Linked DNA regions of Shimia isoporae. The protein of the gene in region 1 binds, or shares a complex with, the protein of each later gene. Links are inferred from orthologs where the notes say so. Each region holds a gene or a part of one and is shown on either strand. Other genes may lie near its edges.

Evidence for each region. The genes of interacting proteins can lie anywhere in the genome.
Region 2: the proteins of secA (region 1) and secY are in contact, whole or in part, in a crystal structure (PDB 3DIN), measured with the Thermotoga maritima proteins. The link is inferred for Shimia isoporae from one-to-one orthologs. Residues at the interface, in WP_004082002.1 of Thermotoga maritima: Glu261, Ala262, Arg263, Lys300, Ala301, Arg302, Thr303, Ile304, Ile305, Leu323, Tyr324, Asp325, Pro326, Val329, Ser330, Tyr333, Ile336, Lys340, Phe345, Val349, Glu363, Phe364, Tyr374, Ser375, Gly376, Gly377, Glu393, Ile395, Thr482, Ser483; in WP_004081795.1 of Thermotoga maritima: Glu108, Gly109, Glu110, Glu111, Ala236, Glu237, Arg238, Arg239, Ile240, Thr241, Ile242, Gln243, Tyr244, Ala245, Arg246, Arg247, Val248, Thr249, Gly250, Arg251, Arg252, Val253, Tyr254, Gly256, Ala257, Ser258, Thr259, Tyr260, Leu261, Pro262.

What each region holds. Positions count from the first base shown.
Region 1 is NZ_SMGR01000004.1:171,959-176,699, forward strand. Bases 883-4,141 are described here. They hold secA (preprotein translocase subunit SecA), read left to right. Parts: upstream 883-1,232; coding sequence 1,233-3,941; downstream 3,942-4,141. Other genes in these bases: BXY66_RS17710 (peptidylprolyl isomerase), read right to left, coding at 883-1,060; BXY66_RS17720 (translocase), read left to right, coding at 4,036-4,141. In the rest of the region: bifunctional glutamate N-acetyltransferase/amino-acid acetyltransferase ArgJ, read right to left, coding at 1-188; more of BXY66_RS17710, read right to left, coding at 191-882; more of BXY66_RS17720, read left to right, coding at 4,142-4,741. UniProt on the Escherichia coli protein: Required for protein export, interacts with the SecYEG preprotein conducting channel.
Region 2 is NZ_SMGR01000007.1:21,120-24,720, reverse strand. The notes cover bases 1-2,861. They hold secY (preprotein translocase subunit SecY), read right to left. Parts: upstream 2,183-2,861; coding sequence 818-2,182; downstream 1-817. Other genes in these bases: rplO (50S ribosomal protein L15), read right to left, coding at 2,291-2,764; BXY66_RS20135 (adenylate kinase), read right to left, coding at 246-821. In the rest of the region: BXY66_RS20660 (DUF1127 domain-containing protein), read right to left, coding at 2,968-3,183; BXY66_RS20115 (DUF1127 domain-containing protein), read right to left, coding at 3,297-3,509. UniProt on the Escherichia coli protein: The central subunit of the protein translocation channel SecYEG. Consists of two halves formed by TMs 1-5 and 6-10.

The sequences.
Region 1 (4,741 bases):
GAGCGCGTTGCCGACTTGGTGAATACGCCAGTCATAACTGTGCCTGGGGCAAGGTGCGCAAGCATCACGTCAAGTCGGTCGCTGTACTTTACGCCCGCCGCTACGCTTGCAAAGCGAGCGCCTTTGATTTCCGGCAATTCTGGAAATGTTCCGGGTGCCAACGGCGATACATGGGAGATTTCAGCCATAGTCAGTCCTGAACAACAACGTCTTCAAGAAGTTCGCCACGCCGAATGATCTCAGGGCTGAACGAGGCAGCATCCGTTTTGACGATCTCGGCATCCGCCGTCAGTTCGGCAATGTAATCACGAACGGCATCCTCTTGGGCTTCGCTCATTAGTTGCTCGCGCGTTTCCTCAAAGCTTGGCGCCGATACTTCGCGCGTGTCATTCAACTTGATGACGTGCCATCCAAACTGTGTTTGGACTGGTGCCGAAATGCCGCCAACGCTCATTTCGACGACGGCTGCTTCGAATGGCTGAACCATCTGGCCCATGCCGAACCAGCCAAGTTCGCCACCGGAAGGCCCAGAAGGTCCGGTGGATTTGGCCTTGGCCAGCTCCGCAAAATCCGCGCCGCCCTCCAATTCTGCGACAAGCGCAAGCGCTTCTTCTTCTGTTGCGACGAGGATGTGGCTTGCGTTGAATTCAGATTCATCAGCTAGATTTGCGAATTTGCGTTCGTAAACCTTGCGGAGGTCTTCGTCCGTGATCTCCCGCACAGAGATAAAATCTTCTAGCGCCTGGGTGGCCAAAAGCGCGCGTTTTTCATTTTCGAGCGTCAGTTCGACTTTTTTGGGCATCTCTTCGCCCATCGTGGCGGCCAAGGCGGTCTGTTGAATCAGTTGTTCGAGTATGCTGTCGAATAGAACGTTGTCGGGCAAATCCTTGTATTGCTCTGGCAACGCTTCGCGGACCGCAATCATTTGACCCAGTGTGATATCCGTGCCGTTCACAGTTGCCAGCACGGTTTCCGCAGTTGCTGTGTCTTCCGCAAGTGCGGGAGTGGCTATCATCAGCGCGACAGCGCCAGCGCGCAGGAATTTGAGGGTTTTTGACATCGTTTTGTCCTTGGCTGGGGCCGCATGGGTCGGCGGCGTTGACACTGTATGACACGCCCCTTACATCGCTTTGAGGCTGAGGCATACGCCTGTTTGCACCCTTGTATGGGGACCACGGCAGGACAGCAAGAAATAGCCTCGCACGAATGCGTCAATGAAGGACACGACAAGCATGCTCGGATTTGGAAAAATCGCCCGAAAGGTTTTCGGAACTCCGAACGACCGAAAGATCAAGGCGACGCGTCCTCTCGTTGATCAGGTCAATGCACTGGAGCCTGAGTTCGAAAAGTTCTCTGACGAAGATATCAAGGCCAAGACTCAAGAGTTATCTGAACGCGCCAAAGGTGGTGAACCACTGGACAAGTTGCTGCCTGAGGCATTTGCCAATTGCCGGGAAGCAGCAAAGCGGGCGCTGGGGCTGCGTGCATTTGATGTACAATTGATGGGCGGTATTTTCCTGCACCAAGGCAACATCTCTGAAATGAAGACGGGCGAAGGTAAAACTCTGGTTGCGACCTTTCCAGCTTATCTGAATGCGCTGACCGGTAAAGGCGTTCATGTAGTTACAGTGAACGACTATCTCGCCAAGCGTGACGCAGAATGGATGAGTAACGTTTTTGGTGCTCTCGGAATGACAACTGGCGTCGTGTATCCGCAACAGCCAGAAGACGAAAAACGTGCGGCATATGCCTGCGATGTCACCTATGCGACAAATAACGAACTCGGCTTTGATTACCTTCGTGACAATATGAAGTCCGAGTTGTCGGAAATGAGTCAGCGAGAGCACAACTTTGCAATTGTTGACGAGGTGGACTCTATCCTGATCGACGAAGCGCGGACTCCTTTGATCATTTCGGGCCCCGCTCAGGACCGCACCGAGCTTTATGTGGCGATCGATAAACTCATTCCGGACGTACAGGAAGACCACTACGAACTGGATGAAAAAACACGAAATGTGACTTTTTCGGATGAAGGCAACGAATTCCTGGAGGAACACCTTCAGGCCCGTGGTCTTCTGCCGGAAGGTCAAAGTCTATATGATCCGGAAAGCACGACAATTGTGCACCATATCAACCAAGGTCTGCGTGCTCACAAGCTTTTCACCAAGGACAAAGACTACATCGTTCGCGACAACCAGATTGTACTGATTGACGAATTCACCGGTCGTATGATGGCTGGCCGCCGTTTGTCTGACGGTTTGCACCAGGCCATCGAGGCTAAAGAAGGCTGTGATATCCAACCGGAAAACGTCACTTTGGCGCAGGTTACGTTCCAGAACTACTTCCGGCTGTATAACAAACTTGGCGGAATGACCGGCACTGCCGCGACTGAGGCCGAAGAATTTGCTGAAATTTATGGTTTGGGTGTGGTGGAAGTTCCCACCAACCGCCCAGTCGCTCGAGTTGACGATGACGATGCCGTCTATCGCACTGTGCGCGAAAAGAACGATGCTATTGTAAAGACGATCAAGGAAGCTCACGAAAAAGGGCAGCCTATCCTCGTTGGCACCACTTCCATCGAAAAGTCGGAGATGTTGTCAGTTTTGCTGAATGATGCCGGTATCAAGCATAATGTCCTAAACGCGCGGCAACACGAGCAAGAGGCGCAGATTGTTGCTGACGCAGGTAAACTGGGCGCGGTCACCATTGCTACGAACATGGCTGGCCGTGGTACCGACATTAAACTGGGCGGCAACGTTGAGTTCAAAGTACTGGAAGCAATCGCAGCTACCCCGGACGGGGACCATGAAAAAATCCGTGCTGACATCGAAACCGCGCACGAAGCGGATGAGAAGGCCGTAAAAGACGCTGGCGGATTGTTCGTTCTTGCAACCGAACGGCATGAAAGTCGACGAATTGACAACCAGTTGCGTGGCCGTTCTGGCCGCCAGGGCGACCCTGGCCGATCTTCGTTTTTCCTGAGCCTAGAAGACGATTTGATGCGTATCTTCGGGTCGGATCGACTCGAAAAAGTCCTGTCTACCCTTGGTATGGATGAAGGCGAGGCGATTGTTCACCCTTGGGTCAATAAGTCACTGGAACGCGCGCAGGCAAAAGTTGAAGGCCGCAACTTTGACATTCGGAAACAGCTTCTGAAGTTCGACGATGTTATGAACGATCAGCGTAAGGTTATTTTTGGCCAGCGCCGCGAAATAATGGAAGCCGAGGATCTTTCTGAAGTGGCACAGGATATGCGTCACGATGTGATCGCGGATCTTGTAGACCAGTACATGCCTCCCAAGACGTACGCTGATCAGTGGGATACTGAGGGATTGTATGCCGCAGCAATTGAAAAACTGGGCATTGATGTGCCGGTAATCGAATGGGCAGACGAAGAAGGCGTAGACGATGATGAAATCCGAGAACGTCTGGAAAAAGCCGCGGACGAGATGATGGCTTCAAAAGCTGTCAGCTTTGGTCCCGAGGCCATGAGAATGATCGAAAAGCAAATTCTGCTGCAAACGATCGATACCAAATGGCGCGAACATCTTTTGACTTTGGAGCACCTGCGTTCCGTCGTTGGCTTCCGTGGATATGCGCAACGCGATCCGTTGAACGAGTACAAAAACGAGTCTTTCCAGTTGTTTGAGGGGATGCTCGATAACTTGCGGGAAGACGTGACCACGACGTTGTCCCGAATCCGTCCGATCTCGGAAGAAGAGCAGCGTGAATTGGCCCAACAGATGGCGGCGCGCCAGCAACCCGCGCTTCAAGACGCCACGCCAGCTCCGCAAGAAGATGAGCCACAACCAAACCCCGAAAACGCGCTACAGGGTTTTGACGAGAACGACCCGACCACTTGGGGGAATCCGGGCCGAAATGACAAATGTCCTTGTGGTTCCGGCAAGAAGTTCAAACACTGTCACGGCCGCTTGGCCTGACCAATTTGCGACAGACTTAAATCAAAAGGGTGCCTTATGGGTGCCCTTTTTGTTTGTGACCTTGGACTTCCTGTTTGAAGTTCCAGAGGCTGCCATGCGCAATATGAGAAACGTCTATCGCCGCTATTCAATGGCGTGTGCGACCGCGACCATCGCAATCTTTATTGGTTTCGTGATGGAGCGTACTGAGGCCAGTCAGGCTATGGTGGTTCCTCAGGGCTCTTTGAAACCGGCGCCTTCTCTGGTTGTTCCGGCAAGTTTGGGTACGGGAGCTCTTCCGGTTGAAGAGGAAGCTGCACGCTTGCCTTTGCCACCAATGCCGAAAGACTACAGTACAGAAATTGTTTTACCAGGTGCGCCAACAGTTGTTGCGACTACGGACTCTCTTCCAAAGGGACTGATTTCAGAGCAAAGCGCTGCGCCGGAAGGGAACTGTGAAATCGAGTTGCGGGCGGAAGCAGGCGCTGGCGCGATGGTTCTGCTTTCTCTCAAAGCCCCCTGCTTAAGTGGTGAACGTGTAACTATCGAGCACGGCTCATTGGTTTTTTCCGAACTTGTTGGCGAGGAGGGGGTCGTCACTCGCTCAGTGCCAGCGTTGGCGGTAGAGGCGACGTTCTCTGCGCGTTTTGCCAACGGGCAGGCTGCGAGTGTCACTTTGGAAGTGGATAGTTTGGTGTTTTATGAACGCACCGTTATTCGTTGGACAGGAAACAGCGGGGTGGAACTCCACGCTCGAGAATTCGGTGCGTCCTACGGAGATGATGGCCACGTTTGGCGTGGGAGCGCTCGAGACATATCCG
Region 2 (3,601 bases), on another replicon or contig:
TTTCGTTGCGGTTCCGTGGTTCCAGAACCTTTTTTCACAACGTAAGCCCGACGCTTTTGAGCGATCGGGCCTCAGCTGATCAGGTGATCTTGCAGGATGGGTGCGACCCTCCGGCAAAAATTTGATTCTCTATTAAGAGATGGCGTGATTTACGGATGATTCAGGGGGGTGTCAACACCTCCCTTTCAGTAAAAAGAAAACCCCGCCATTCAGGCAGGGTTTCGACATTGCTGGTCAAAGCGGGCTTACCCCAACACGCCAGCAATCGAGGCTTCTACCTCATCCATAGAGGCCAGACCGTCAATCGCGGTCAGGTTGCCTTTGGCGTGGTAATACCCGATCAGCGGCGAGGTCTGCTTGTAATAGGCCATCAGACGCACTTTCAGGCTTTCCTCGTTGTCGTCCGCACGGGCTGTACCGCCAGCGGCAACCGCCTCTTTGGCGCGATTGATGATGCGCTCGACCAACACTTCGTCGTTCACCTGCATCTCTACAACAGCATCCAGCTTCTCACCGAATTCGTCGAGCAAATCTGCAAGGGCATCAGCCTGGGCTAACGTGCGAGGAAATCCGTCAAAGATGAAGCCGCCCTTCTTGTCCCCTTCAAGGCGTTCACGGATCAAACCGATCACGATCTCATCCGTGACAAGCTCGCCGCGGTCCATCACTTCCGCAACCTTCTTGCCCATTTCGGTTCCAGAGGTTTTGGCGGCGCGCAGCATGTCACCCGTAGAAAGCTGGATCATGTCTCGCTTTTCTACGAGGCGACCAGCCTGAGTTCCTTTACCGGCACCAGGCGGGCCAAGCAGAATAATATTCATCGACGAGCAGCTCCCTTGCGTGCGCCGCGCTTTTTGCCTTTTCCGCGCAGCTGCGATTTTTCGATCAGCCCTTCATACTGGTGGGCTAGCAGATGGCTCTGAGCCTGCTGAATGGTGTCCATCGTCACCGAAACAACAATCAGAACCGAAGTGCCGCCAAAATAGAAGGGGATCGCGAACTGGCCACGAAGAATTTCAGGAAGGAGACAAACTGCCGCAAGGTAGGCCGACCCCAACACAAGCACGCGGTTCACAACATATTCCAGATATTCCGCGGTGCGTTTGCCCGGACGGATGCCAGGGACAAACCCGTTCTGGTTCTTGAGGTTGTCTGCCACATCGTCAGGCTTGAAACTGACGTTGAAGGTATAGAAGTAGGCAAAGAACACGATCATGGCCGCAAAGAACAACAAGTACAGCGGTTGTCCCGGGCCAAAATAGGCCAGCAGCGTCGACATAATCGGACCCGTCTGAGAACCGGAGAATGTTGAGATCGTTGTCGGCAACAGCAGCAAGGAGCTGGCAAAGATCGCTGGAATAACGCCTGACGGATTGACCTTTACAGGAAGGTGCGAAGAACCACCGTCGTAAACTTTCATTCCGACCTGACGACGCGGGTATTGAATATGAATTTTACGCAGTGCGCGTTCCATAAAGACCACAAAGGCAATAGTGGCAATAACCATCACGATTACGCCGATGATCACCGGAGCGCTGATGGCGCCAGTACGACCAGAGACGAAGAACTGTGCCATCGCAGCAGGAAGCTCAGCGATAATGCCGACAAAAATGATCAAAGAGATACCGTTGCCGAGGCCTCGAGCGGTGATCTGTTCACCGAGCCACATCAGGAACATGGTGCCACCGACGAGAGTGACCATACAGCTAAAGCGGAAGAACAGACCTGGATCGGTCACAAGGTCGCCTGCTTCCAGGCTGACTGCCAGACCATAGGACTGTAGAATCGCCAGAGCCACCGTACCGTAGCGGGTGTATTGGTTCATCTTCTTGCGGCCCTGTTCCCCTTCTTTCTTGAGCTGTTCAAGATACGGAACCATTGAGCCGAGAAGCTGCACAATAATGCTGGCAGAGATGTAAGGCATGATGCCCAGAGCAAAGATGCCCATGCGGCCCAGTGCGCCACCAGTGAACATCGACAGGATGCCACCAATACCTTGCTGTGCACTTTCCATGAATTCACGAAGGGCGACGCCATCGATACCCGGCACTGGGATCCAGGTGCCAAGACGATAGACGATCAAAAGTGCCAGCGTGTACAGGATGCGGTTGCGCAGGTCGGTGGCTTTACCAAGTGCGGCCCAGCTTGTGTTGGCCGCCATTTGCTCTGCTGCAGATACCATTTAGGATCTCTCTTAGATTAAAAACGCCGCCAGAACCGTTTCCCGGTTTGGCGGCGTCTGGAAAACTTGGAAGATTATGTAAGCGGGTATCCGCCCGCTCACAACCTCTTATTCTGCCGCTGGCGCGGTTTTGACCGTCAGAGAGCCGCCTGCTTTTTCCACAGCAGCGACTGCGGCCTTGGAGGCACCGGTCACTTCGATGTTCAGCTTGGCGGAAACTTCGCCTTTGGCCAGAACACGGACACCGTCCAGTTTACGACGCACCAGACCAGATGCGACCAGAACGTCTTCGGTGATCGCCGCTTTTGCGTCCAGCTTTTTCTCGTCAACGAATTTCTGGATCAGGCCCAGGTTCACAACAGCAAATGCTTTGCGGTTCGGCTTGTTGAAGCCACGCTTTGGCAGACGCTGGTAGAGGGGCATCTGGCCACCCTCGTAGCCGTTGATCGCAACACCCGAACGGGATTTCTGACCTTTGATACCACGGCCACCCATTTTACCTTTGCCGGAGCCGGGGCCACGGCCAACGCGCATGCGTTTCTTGGTTGCGCCTTCGTTGTCGCGCAGTTCGTGCAGTTTCATTTCGCTTCTCCTTGCCGGAACTGACCCACGAAGCGTAATCGGGCCAAACACGGCGTTTCTTGGTTTTGATTCTTGCGGTCAGAATGACCACTGGGCGCGTATAGACGAGGATTTACCCTAACGCAAGCAGGGCGACACCACCTAAACAAATGCGCCCCCGCTTAGTGGAGGCGCTTGGGTTGTTCACTGTGCTGCTAGGATGCTTAACCTCTCATGGCTGCATCGCGAGCGACGTCATGGATATTGAAGCGGGACACACCGATGTCCGCCAATTCCCGGTCAGTCATACTGTTCAACTTGCGTACGGTAGCATTGAGCCGCATCTGAACCAGATAGGCATCCTTGTTGGACCGCCACAGGGCGATGAGACGCTGAACGAATGAAGGTGTCTGTGTAGACGTTGTTTCGATGAGAGCCACTTTGTTTTCCTTTTTTTGTTTGTGACGCGCCGATCCGCTTTGGGACAGCGACTTTGCAAGCAAAAGGCCCCGGACATCGGTCCGAGGCCTGAGAACTGCTCGGATATTCTAACTTAGGAAGCCGCACACTCACGGGCGACCGCGACGATGTCGCTGCGTTCGACGCCGATGTCGGCCAATTCGTGATCAGAAAGACCCGACAACTCACGCACAGTATTTCTGAATGCTTTGTTTTGTTTGCGACCAAAGCGGAAATCTTCGATTGCGTGCTGGATGCGTCCAACGAAATCAACGGGTTCGATATAAAGTGCAGGTGCGTGTTGCATGATGTGTGTCCTTAAGAGCTCCGGTGCGCCACGCCGGGCCAAGCGCGTTCTTCAAATCCTGGCTCTCAAATATGCCTATTGATTGCGCAAAC